2 regions of the Paenibacillus sp. S02 genome follow, and region 2 is predicted to be linked to the other one. Evidence: a T-box and tRNA genes for the amino acid it is inferred to sense, from the RefSeq annotation. Region 2 holds a T-box; the other holds one or more tRNA genes.
The links. The T-box of region 2 lies ahead of tyrS (tyrosine--tRNA ligase). A T-box ahead of a tRNA ligase gene usually reads a tRNA of that ligase, here a tRNA-Tyr.
Positions count from the first base shown of each region.

Region 1: it encodes a tRNA-Tyr, which carries the amino acid that the T-box ahead of tyrS (tyrosine--tRNA ligase) is inferred to sense. The anticodon was not compared.

Region 1 is NZ_CP073682.1:418,034-421,725, forward strand. Features, by position in the region: rRNA gene KAI36_RS01785 (23S ribosomal RNA) at 1-785, shown strand, start outside; rRNA gene rrf (5S ribosomal RNA) at 936-1,052, shown strand; tRNA gene KAI36_RS01795 (tRNA-Ile) at 1,089-1,165, shown strand; tRNA gene KAI36_RS01800 (tRNA-Ala) at 1,188-1,263, shown strand; tRNA gene KAI36_RS01805 (tRNA-Asn) at 1,268-1,343, shown strand; tRNA gene KAI36_RS01810 (tRNA-Met) at 1,378-1,451, shown strand; tRNA gene KAI36_RS01815 (tRNA-Ser) at 1,455-1,546, shown strand; tRNA gene KAI36_RS01820 (tRNA-Glu) at 1,579-1,650, shown strand; tRNA gene KAI36_RS01825 (tRNA-Val) at 1,657-1,732, shown strand; tRNA gene KAI36_RS01830 (tRNA-Met) at 1,763-1,836, shown strand; tRNA gene KAI36_RS01835 (tRNA-Asp) at 1,862-1,938, shown strand; tRNA gene KAI36_RS01840 (tRNA-Phe) at 2,005-2,077, shown strand; tRNA gene KAI36_RS01845 (tRNA-Thr) at 2,104-2,179, shown strand; tRNA gene KAI36_RS01850 (tRNA-Tyr) at 2,184-2,269, shown strand; tRNA gene KAI36_RS01855 (tRNA-His) at 2,289-2,361, shown strand; tRNA gene KAI36_RS01860 (tRNA-Gln) at 2,379-2,453, shown strand; tRNA gene KAI36_RS01865 (tRNA-Lys) at 2,458-2,533, shown strand; tRNA gene KAI36_RS01870 (tRNA-Leu) at 2,548-2,634, shown strand; tRNA gene KAI36_RS01875 (tRNA-Gly) at 2,641-2,715, shown strand; tRNA gene KAI36_RS01880 (tRNA-Cys) at 2,726-2,796, shown strand; tRNA gene KAI36_RS01885 (tRNA-Arg) at 2,823-2,899, shown strand; tRNA gene KAI36_RS01890 (tRNA-Pro) at 2,922-2,995, shown strand; tRNA gene KAI36_RS01895 (tRNA-Gly) at 3,005-3,075, shown strand; gene KAI36_RS01900 (PAS domain-containing sensor histidine kinase) at 3,277-3,692, opposite strand, start outside.
Region 2 is NZ_CP073682.1:3,694,294-3,697,985, forward strand. Features, by position in the region: gene KAI36_RS16410 (AraC family transcriptional regulator) at 1-367, opposite strand, end outside; gene tyrS (tyrosine--tRNA ligase) at 568-1,821, opposite strand; T-box leader at 1,888-2,154, opposite strand; gene KAI36_RS16420 (transglycosylase domain-containing protein) at 2,290-3,692, shown strand, end outside.

The sequences.
Region 1 (3,692 bases), 2.8 Mb from region 2:
TCTGTACAGGATAGGTGGGAGCCGTAGAATCTTGAGCGCCAGCTTGAGAGGAGGCATCCTTGGGATACCACCCTGATCGTATCTAGGTTCTAACTTGGTACCGTGAACCGGTACGAGGACAGTGTCAGGTGGGCAGTTTGACTGGGGCGGTCGCCTCCTAAAGAGTAACGGAGGCGCCCCAAGGTTCCCTCAGAATGGTTGGAAATCATTCGAAGAGTGCAAAGGCAGAAGGGAGCTTGACTGCGAGACCTACAAGTCGAGCAGGGACGAAAGTCGGGCTTAGTGATCCGGTGGTACCGCATGGAAGGGCCATCGCTCAACGGATAAAAGCTACCCTGGGGATAACAGGCTTATCTCCCCCAAGAGTCCACATCGACGGGGAGGTTTGGCACCTCGATGTCGGCTCATCGCATCCTGGGGCTGAAGTAGGTCCCAAGGGTTGGGCTGTTCGCCCATTAAAGCGGTACGCGAGCTGGGTTCAGAACGTCGTGAGACAGTTCGGTCCCTATCTGTCGTGGGCGTAGGAAATTTGAGAGGAGCTGTCCTTAGTACGAGAGGACCGGGATGGACGTACCGCTGGTGTACCAGTTGTTCCGCCAGGAGCACCGCTGGGTAGCTATGTACGGAAGGGATAAGCGCTGAAAGCATCTAAGCGTGAAGCCCCCCTCAAGATGAGATTTCCCAGTATGTAAGACCCCTTGAAGACGACGAGGTAGATAGGTTGGGGGTGGAAGTGCAGTAATGCATGGAGCTGACCAATACTAATCGGTCGAGGGCTTATCCTAAATAAAACGCAAATGAGTTTCGGATCCAGTTTTCAGGGTGTAACCTTGAAGGTATGTACAAGTGACATACGACAAGCGCATGGCTATTCATTCACACGATAAGTGATGAACCGAATAACCGTACGGTAGAATTTACGATGTAAATTCATGTTTGGTGGCGATAGCGGAGGGGTTCCACACGTACCCATCCCGAACACGACCGTTAAGCCCTCCAGCGCCGATGGTACTTGGACCGCAGGGTCCTGGGAGAGTAGGACGTCGCCAAGCGATATCCTTTAAAGGATGATGAAGTTTTACATGTTAGGGCCTTTAGCTCAGCTGGTTAGAGCGCACCCCTGATAAGGGTGAGGTCGGTGGTTCGAGTCCACTAAGGCCCACCACTTCTAGAATAACAAAAAGATTGGGGCCATAGCTCAGCTGGGAGAGCGCCTGCCTTGCACGCAGGAGGTCAGCGGTTCGATCCCGCTTGGCTCCACCAATATTCCCTGATAGCTCAGTTGGTAGAGCACTCGACTGTTAATCGAGTTGTCACAGGTTCGAGTCCTGTTCGGGGAGCCATGTTTTGAATATTTCTGACTTTTATATATAAGGTGGCGGCGTAGCTCAGCTGGCTAGAGCGTACGGTTCATACCCGTGAGGTCGGGGGTTCGATCCCCTCTGCCGCTACTCGGAGAGATACCCAAGTGGCTATAAGGGGACCCTCTGCTAAGGGGTTAGACTGCGAAAGTGGTGCGAGGGTTCGAATCCCTCTCTCTCCGCCATAAATTTATTGGAACCAGAACTTATTTTGTAAGGCCCGTTGGTCAAGGGGTTAAGACACCTCCCTTTCACGGAGGTAACAGGGGTTCGAATCCCCTACGGGTCATAATATGGAGGCTTAGCTCAGCTGGGAGAGCATCTGCCTTACAAGCAGAGGGTCGGGGGTTCGATCCCCTCAGCCTCCACCATAAGAAAATTTGATAAATCCCTTTTAATGTCGCGGGGTGGAGCAGTTCGGTAGCTCGTCGGGCTCATAACCCGAAGGTCGTAGGTTCAAATCCTGCCCCCGCAATTAATTTCCTATTGGAAATGCCTCTGGAACTGTGGTGTAGAGGCCTAACATGCCTGCCTGTCACGCAGGAGATCGCGGGTTCGAATCCCGTCAGTTCCGCCATTTTAACCTCATATATAGTTAGCATATATAGTGTGGATTATATGGTGTAGTAATAAAACAAAATATGGCTCGGTAGCTCAGTCGGTAGAGCAGAGGACTGAAAATCCTCGTGTCGGCGGTTCGATTCCGTCCCGAGCCACCTTTCAAGTGGGAAATGAGTAATGTGCCGGTGTAGCTCAACTGGTAGAGCAACTGACTTGTAATCAGTAGGTTGGGGGTTCAAGTCCTCTCGCCGGCACCATTTTGGAGGATTAGCGAAGTGGCCAAACGCATCAGACTGTAAATCTGCTCCCTTACGGGTTCGGTGGTTCGAATCCATCATCCTCCACCAGTCTTTTCATAATCATATGGCGGTCGTGGCGAAGTGGTTAACGCACCGGACTGTGACTCCGGCATTCGTGGGTTCAAGCCCCATCGGCCGCCCTTTATTCTTAATTTATTGGGGATTAGCCAAGCGGTAAGGCAACGGACTTTGACTCCGTCATGCATAGGTTCAAATCCTATATCCCCAGCCATTAAGAGCCATTAGCTCAGTTGGTAGAGCACCTGACTTTTAATCAGGGTGTCGAAGGTTCGAGTCCTTCATGGCTCACCATTTATAATTATTTTGCGGTCGTGGCGGAATTGGCAGACGCGCACGGTTCAGGTCCGTGTGGGCTAACCCCCGTGGAGGTTCGAGTCCTCTCGACCGCACCATATTTTGCGGACGTGGCTCAGCGGTAGAGCATCGCCTTGCCAAGGCGAGGGTCGCGGGTTCGATTCCCGTCGTCCGCTCCATTATCCATACGGCGCCATAGCCAAGTGGTAAGGCAAAGCTCTGCAAAAGCTTCATCCCCAGTTCAAATCTGGGTGGCGCCTTGACTGCTCATTATGGATTTAAATATGCGCCCTTAGCTCAGCTGGATAGAGCGTTTGACTACGAATCAAAAGGCCGGGAGTTCGAATCTCTCAGGGCGCGCCATTTCTTAAAAAAAGTATAATGTCGGGATGTAGCTCAGCTTGGTAGAGCACCTGGTTTGGGACCAGGGGGTCGCATGTTCAAATCGTGTCATCCCGATACTGATTTGCGGGTGTAGTTCAATGGTAGAACTCCAGCCTTCCAAGCTGGTAGCGTGGGTTCGATTCCCATCACCCGCTTTTTGCTATAGCGGATTCTTGTTGCCTCAGTGGTGACACCTTATAAATAAAGAGAGCCTGTCTGGGGACAGAGCTCTCTCTTTTTTTTGTATCTATCTTCATGTACCCACAATGTGTTGATTATTCATAATCTCGGTATCGGTGTATATCGTTCTGATCATACAACTGGTATACACCGATAACCGATCTAGTGGACAGTTTTTACACGGGAATGGCCAGCTGGATGGAGGTTCCCTCATCTGGAGCAGAGGTCATGCTCATAAATCCCCCTACCCCTCTAGCTCGTTCTTCCATACTAAACAATCCAACTCCCTCTCCTTGGGACTTTCCAGAGAATCCAATGCCCTCATCCCGAATGGTCACTTGTATCATTTCATCTTGATCCTCAACGTCGACATATGCCTCCGCTACATCTGCGTATTTGGCTACATTCGTTAATGCCTCCTGTACAATCCGATAAATTGCTATTTCCTTGCGAATATCAAGGCGTTTACGTAGAGTGCATTGAAAATGCACCTCAATCCCGTAATGAGAACAGAAGTTTTCAATATAGGTTCTTATAGCTGGAACGACACCCAAATCATCCAGAACTGAGGGACGAAGTTCCCACGCTAGAC
Region 2 (3,692 bases):
TTTGGTAATCCAGAAAATTGATTTTACTTTGCACAGGAAGCTCAATATCACCGTTACGATACTTCCCAGGGGTGATCCCAAAATTCTTTTCAAAAGCGCGGGTAAAAGCTTCTTGTGAGTTGTACTGATACTCAATAGCAATGTCCAACACTTTTTGATTGGATTGTTTTAGCTGTTCAGCCGCCTCGGACAATCTTCTTCTTCTTATATATTGTTGAACCGTAAAACCCGAAATGGCCTGAAAAACCCGCTGGAAATGAAAAGCTGAAAAGCATGCCTGTGAAGCAATCTCGGCAATTTTTAAATCCTCCCGGAGATTCAATTCAATAAACTCAATCGCACACTGAATTCGTTTAAAGTAGTCCATATAATCCTTCCCCGCACTTGTAATTGTTTTGGTTGTCTATCCTACACCCAAATTGTGCAACCCACGTTTTCATTATGTATAACTCTTTACCTACATGTTTGATTATTTGTGCTAAGTTTATCATGACTTTTCACTTGGCAGAAATAAAAAAGCAACGCTGAGATCGATACAATCTCAGCGCTGCTTTTGAATATCTTTCATTATCCAAGCTTGATTTTAGCAAATTTCCGTTTACCTACCTGGACAATGTCGCCTTCCTTCGGCGTGTATGCTTCGTTCACATCGGTCCATTTCTCTTCGTTAATTTTGACCGAACCCTGCTGAATACTGCGCTTGGCTTCACCATTAGATGCTGCAAAGCCCAGATGAGTCAGCAATTGGATCACACGAATGCCACCTTCTTCTAACTGATCAGCCGTCAAGGTGAACTCTTCAATATCGTCAGGCAGCGCACGTTGCTGGAATACGGTCACAAAATGCTGCTTTGCTGCTTCCTCTGCTTCTTCACCGTGGTACATGCGCACTAACGTTCCAGCCAGCTTCATTTTGGCATCACGTGGATGTACTGAGCCATTCTTAACACCTTTCGCCAGCTCTGCCAGCTCTTCGTTGTTGATATCCGTTGCAAGCTCAAAATATTTCAGCATCAGCTCGTCAGGAACGGACATGGATTTCCCGTATATTTCGTTCGGCTCCTCATCAACACCAATGTAGTTCCCCAAACTTTTGCTCATCTTCTGGACGCCATCCAGCCCTTCAAGCAATGGTAATGTAATAGTAGCCTGCGGCTCAACTCCGTATTCTTTTTGCAGGGTTCTGCCCATCAGCAGATTAAATTTCTGATCCGTCCCCCCCAATTCAATATCGCTTTGGAGAGCCACGGAATCCATGCCCTGCATCAGCGGGTAAAAGAACTCATGGATGCTGATCGGCAATCCGTTTTGGTACCTTTTTGTAAAATCATCTCGTTCCAACATACGGGCAACCGTTACTTTGGCCGACAGGGTTACTACATCAGCAAAAGACATTGGCCCTAACCATTCGGAATTGTAGAATACCTTTGTTTTTTCAGGATCGAGAATTTTAAAAATTTGTTCCTTGTACGTTTGTGCATTACGCTGTACATCTTCCTCAGTCAGTTGCTTACGAGTCTCCGATTTACCTGTCGGATCACCAATTCTGCCTGTAAAATCTCCGATAATCAGTTGCACTTGATGGCCTAATTCCTGGAACTGGCGCAGTTTGTGCATAACAACCGTATGTCCGATGTGAATGTCGGGCGCAGATGGATCAAGACCCAGCTTAATTTTGAGCGGCTCGCCGCTAACGACCGATTTAATTACCTTACGCTTCAGCTCATCCTCCGGTACAATTTCCGCCACACCCCGCTGTATCACCTCTAGCTGTCGCTCGACCTCTACCTGTTGCTCCGGCTTCAATTCTTCCCACTTCATCCTGTATACCTCCTATTTTTCATCCAAAATATTACATATTATATAAACCAAAAAGCCCCTTTCATCCCAAGGGACGAGAAGGAGCTACTCGCGTTACCACCCTAATTAAAGAAACGCATATCAAAGACAGACATTTCTTTCACTTCATTCCTATAACGGGCCTACACCCGGTACTGGATTACTATGGTAGCTTCGCAAACCTGCAAATGCTTTCCATTCATCCAGACAGCTCCAGACGGTAATTCAAAGGAGGGACGCTACCGATTTACACCACCCATCGGCTCTCTGCACAACGTGATTCCGCCTTCTACTGAAGTCTTTCTCTGCTTTTCACGATATTTACTTTGACCTATTTATAACACACTGCTTTTATGTAGTCAACGACACCAAAAGACAGGCTTTTTAGCATATGGGTTCATTTTGTAATTTTATGCTATAATAATGGCTGTTATAAAGGAGGAAGACTTAATGGTTGAAGAAAAAAACAATGTATCAACGCCAAAGCCTTCCCGCTTGAGGACAACCATGCGAAGGCTCGGCCGTGTCATAAAGTGGGTCATCATCATCGGTTTTATGGGGGCACTATTTGCAGGAGGGGCCGCCGCCGGCTATGTTGCTTCTATTGTAAAAAGCGAACCCGTGCGTTCCAGATCCATGATCTTACAGGAAGTAGATAAGAATGCAATTACAGGCTTCGCTTATTTCAATGACGGCTCTCCCATCGGACAACTTCGGACAGAAGAAGATCGAAGACCTGTCACGTTTAAGGAGATTCCACAACTCGTCATTGACGCAGTCATTGCCATTGAAGATAATCATTTTTATGAGCATAAAGGTGTCGATCTGTCGGGAACGCTGCGTGCTGTGAAGCAAAAGGCGCTGCATGAATCCGTACAAACCGGGGGGAGTACCCTCACCCAGCAGCTTGCGCGTCGTGTCTTTCTAAATCTCGATCGCACGGATGACCGCAAGGTCAAAGAAATTTTGCTGTCTCTGCGCCTTGAGCGCTTCCTGAGCAAGCAACAAATTATTACAGCCTATCTCAATAAAGTACCTTTTGGTAACGGTTCAAGCGGTTACAACGTCTTTGGCATTAAAGCAGCGGCCAAAGGTATTTTTAATGAGAATGATCTGAACGAGATTAATGTAGCCCAGGCCGCCTATCTGGCAGGTTTGCCACAGCTTCCTTCTTCTTATTCTGCTTACAACGGTAAGGGCGAGTTTAATGAAGCTGGCTTTAAAAGAGCCATCAACCGCCAGCACCTGGTGCTCAGTCGAATGCTGGAGGAGAACAAAATCAATAAAGCACAGTATGATGAAGCGATGGCTTTTGATATCAAAAAATCTCTCGCACCACGCACTGTTAAAGCTTATAACACCTATCCATACCTTATGATGGAAACAGAACGACAGGCTGCGCAGGCACTCATGTCTGTCACCAATCCGGGTCAAGCAGCTAATGCCAGTGCAGATGCCAAGACCAAGGACGATAACGATTTACTCAAAGAAGCCGAACAGCAGCTTCGCACAGGCGGTTATATGGTGTACACCACCATTGATAAGAGCGTCTACAAATCTATGCGTCAAATTGCAGAAAATAAAAACAACTTCTCTGCCACTAGTAAAACCAAGGGTGACGAACAAGCAGCGGCTATTCTGATTCAGCATAAAACAGGCGCCATTCTCGGAATGATGGAAGGTCGGGACTTCCAAAAGGAGCAGATGAATTATGCCACCCAGATGGTACGTCAGCCGGGTTCGGCAATGAAACCGATTGCTGCCTATCTCCCTGCATTGGACAGCGGTCTTGTGCAGCCTGGTAGTATCGTGGATGATGCCCCTATTATTTTGAAAGATGGCAGTAATGGATA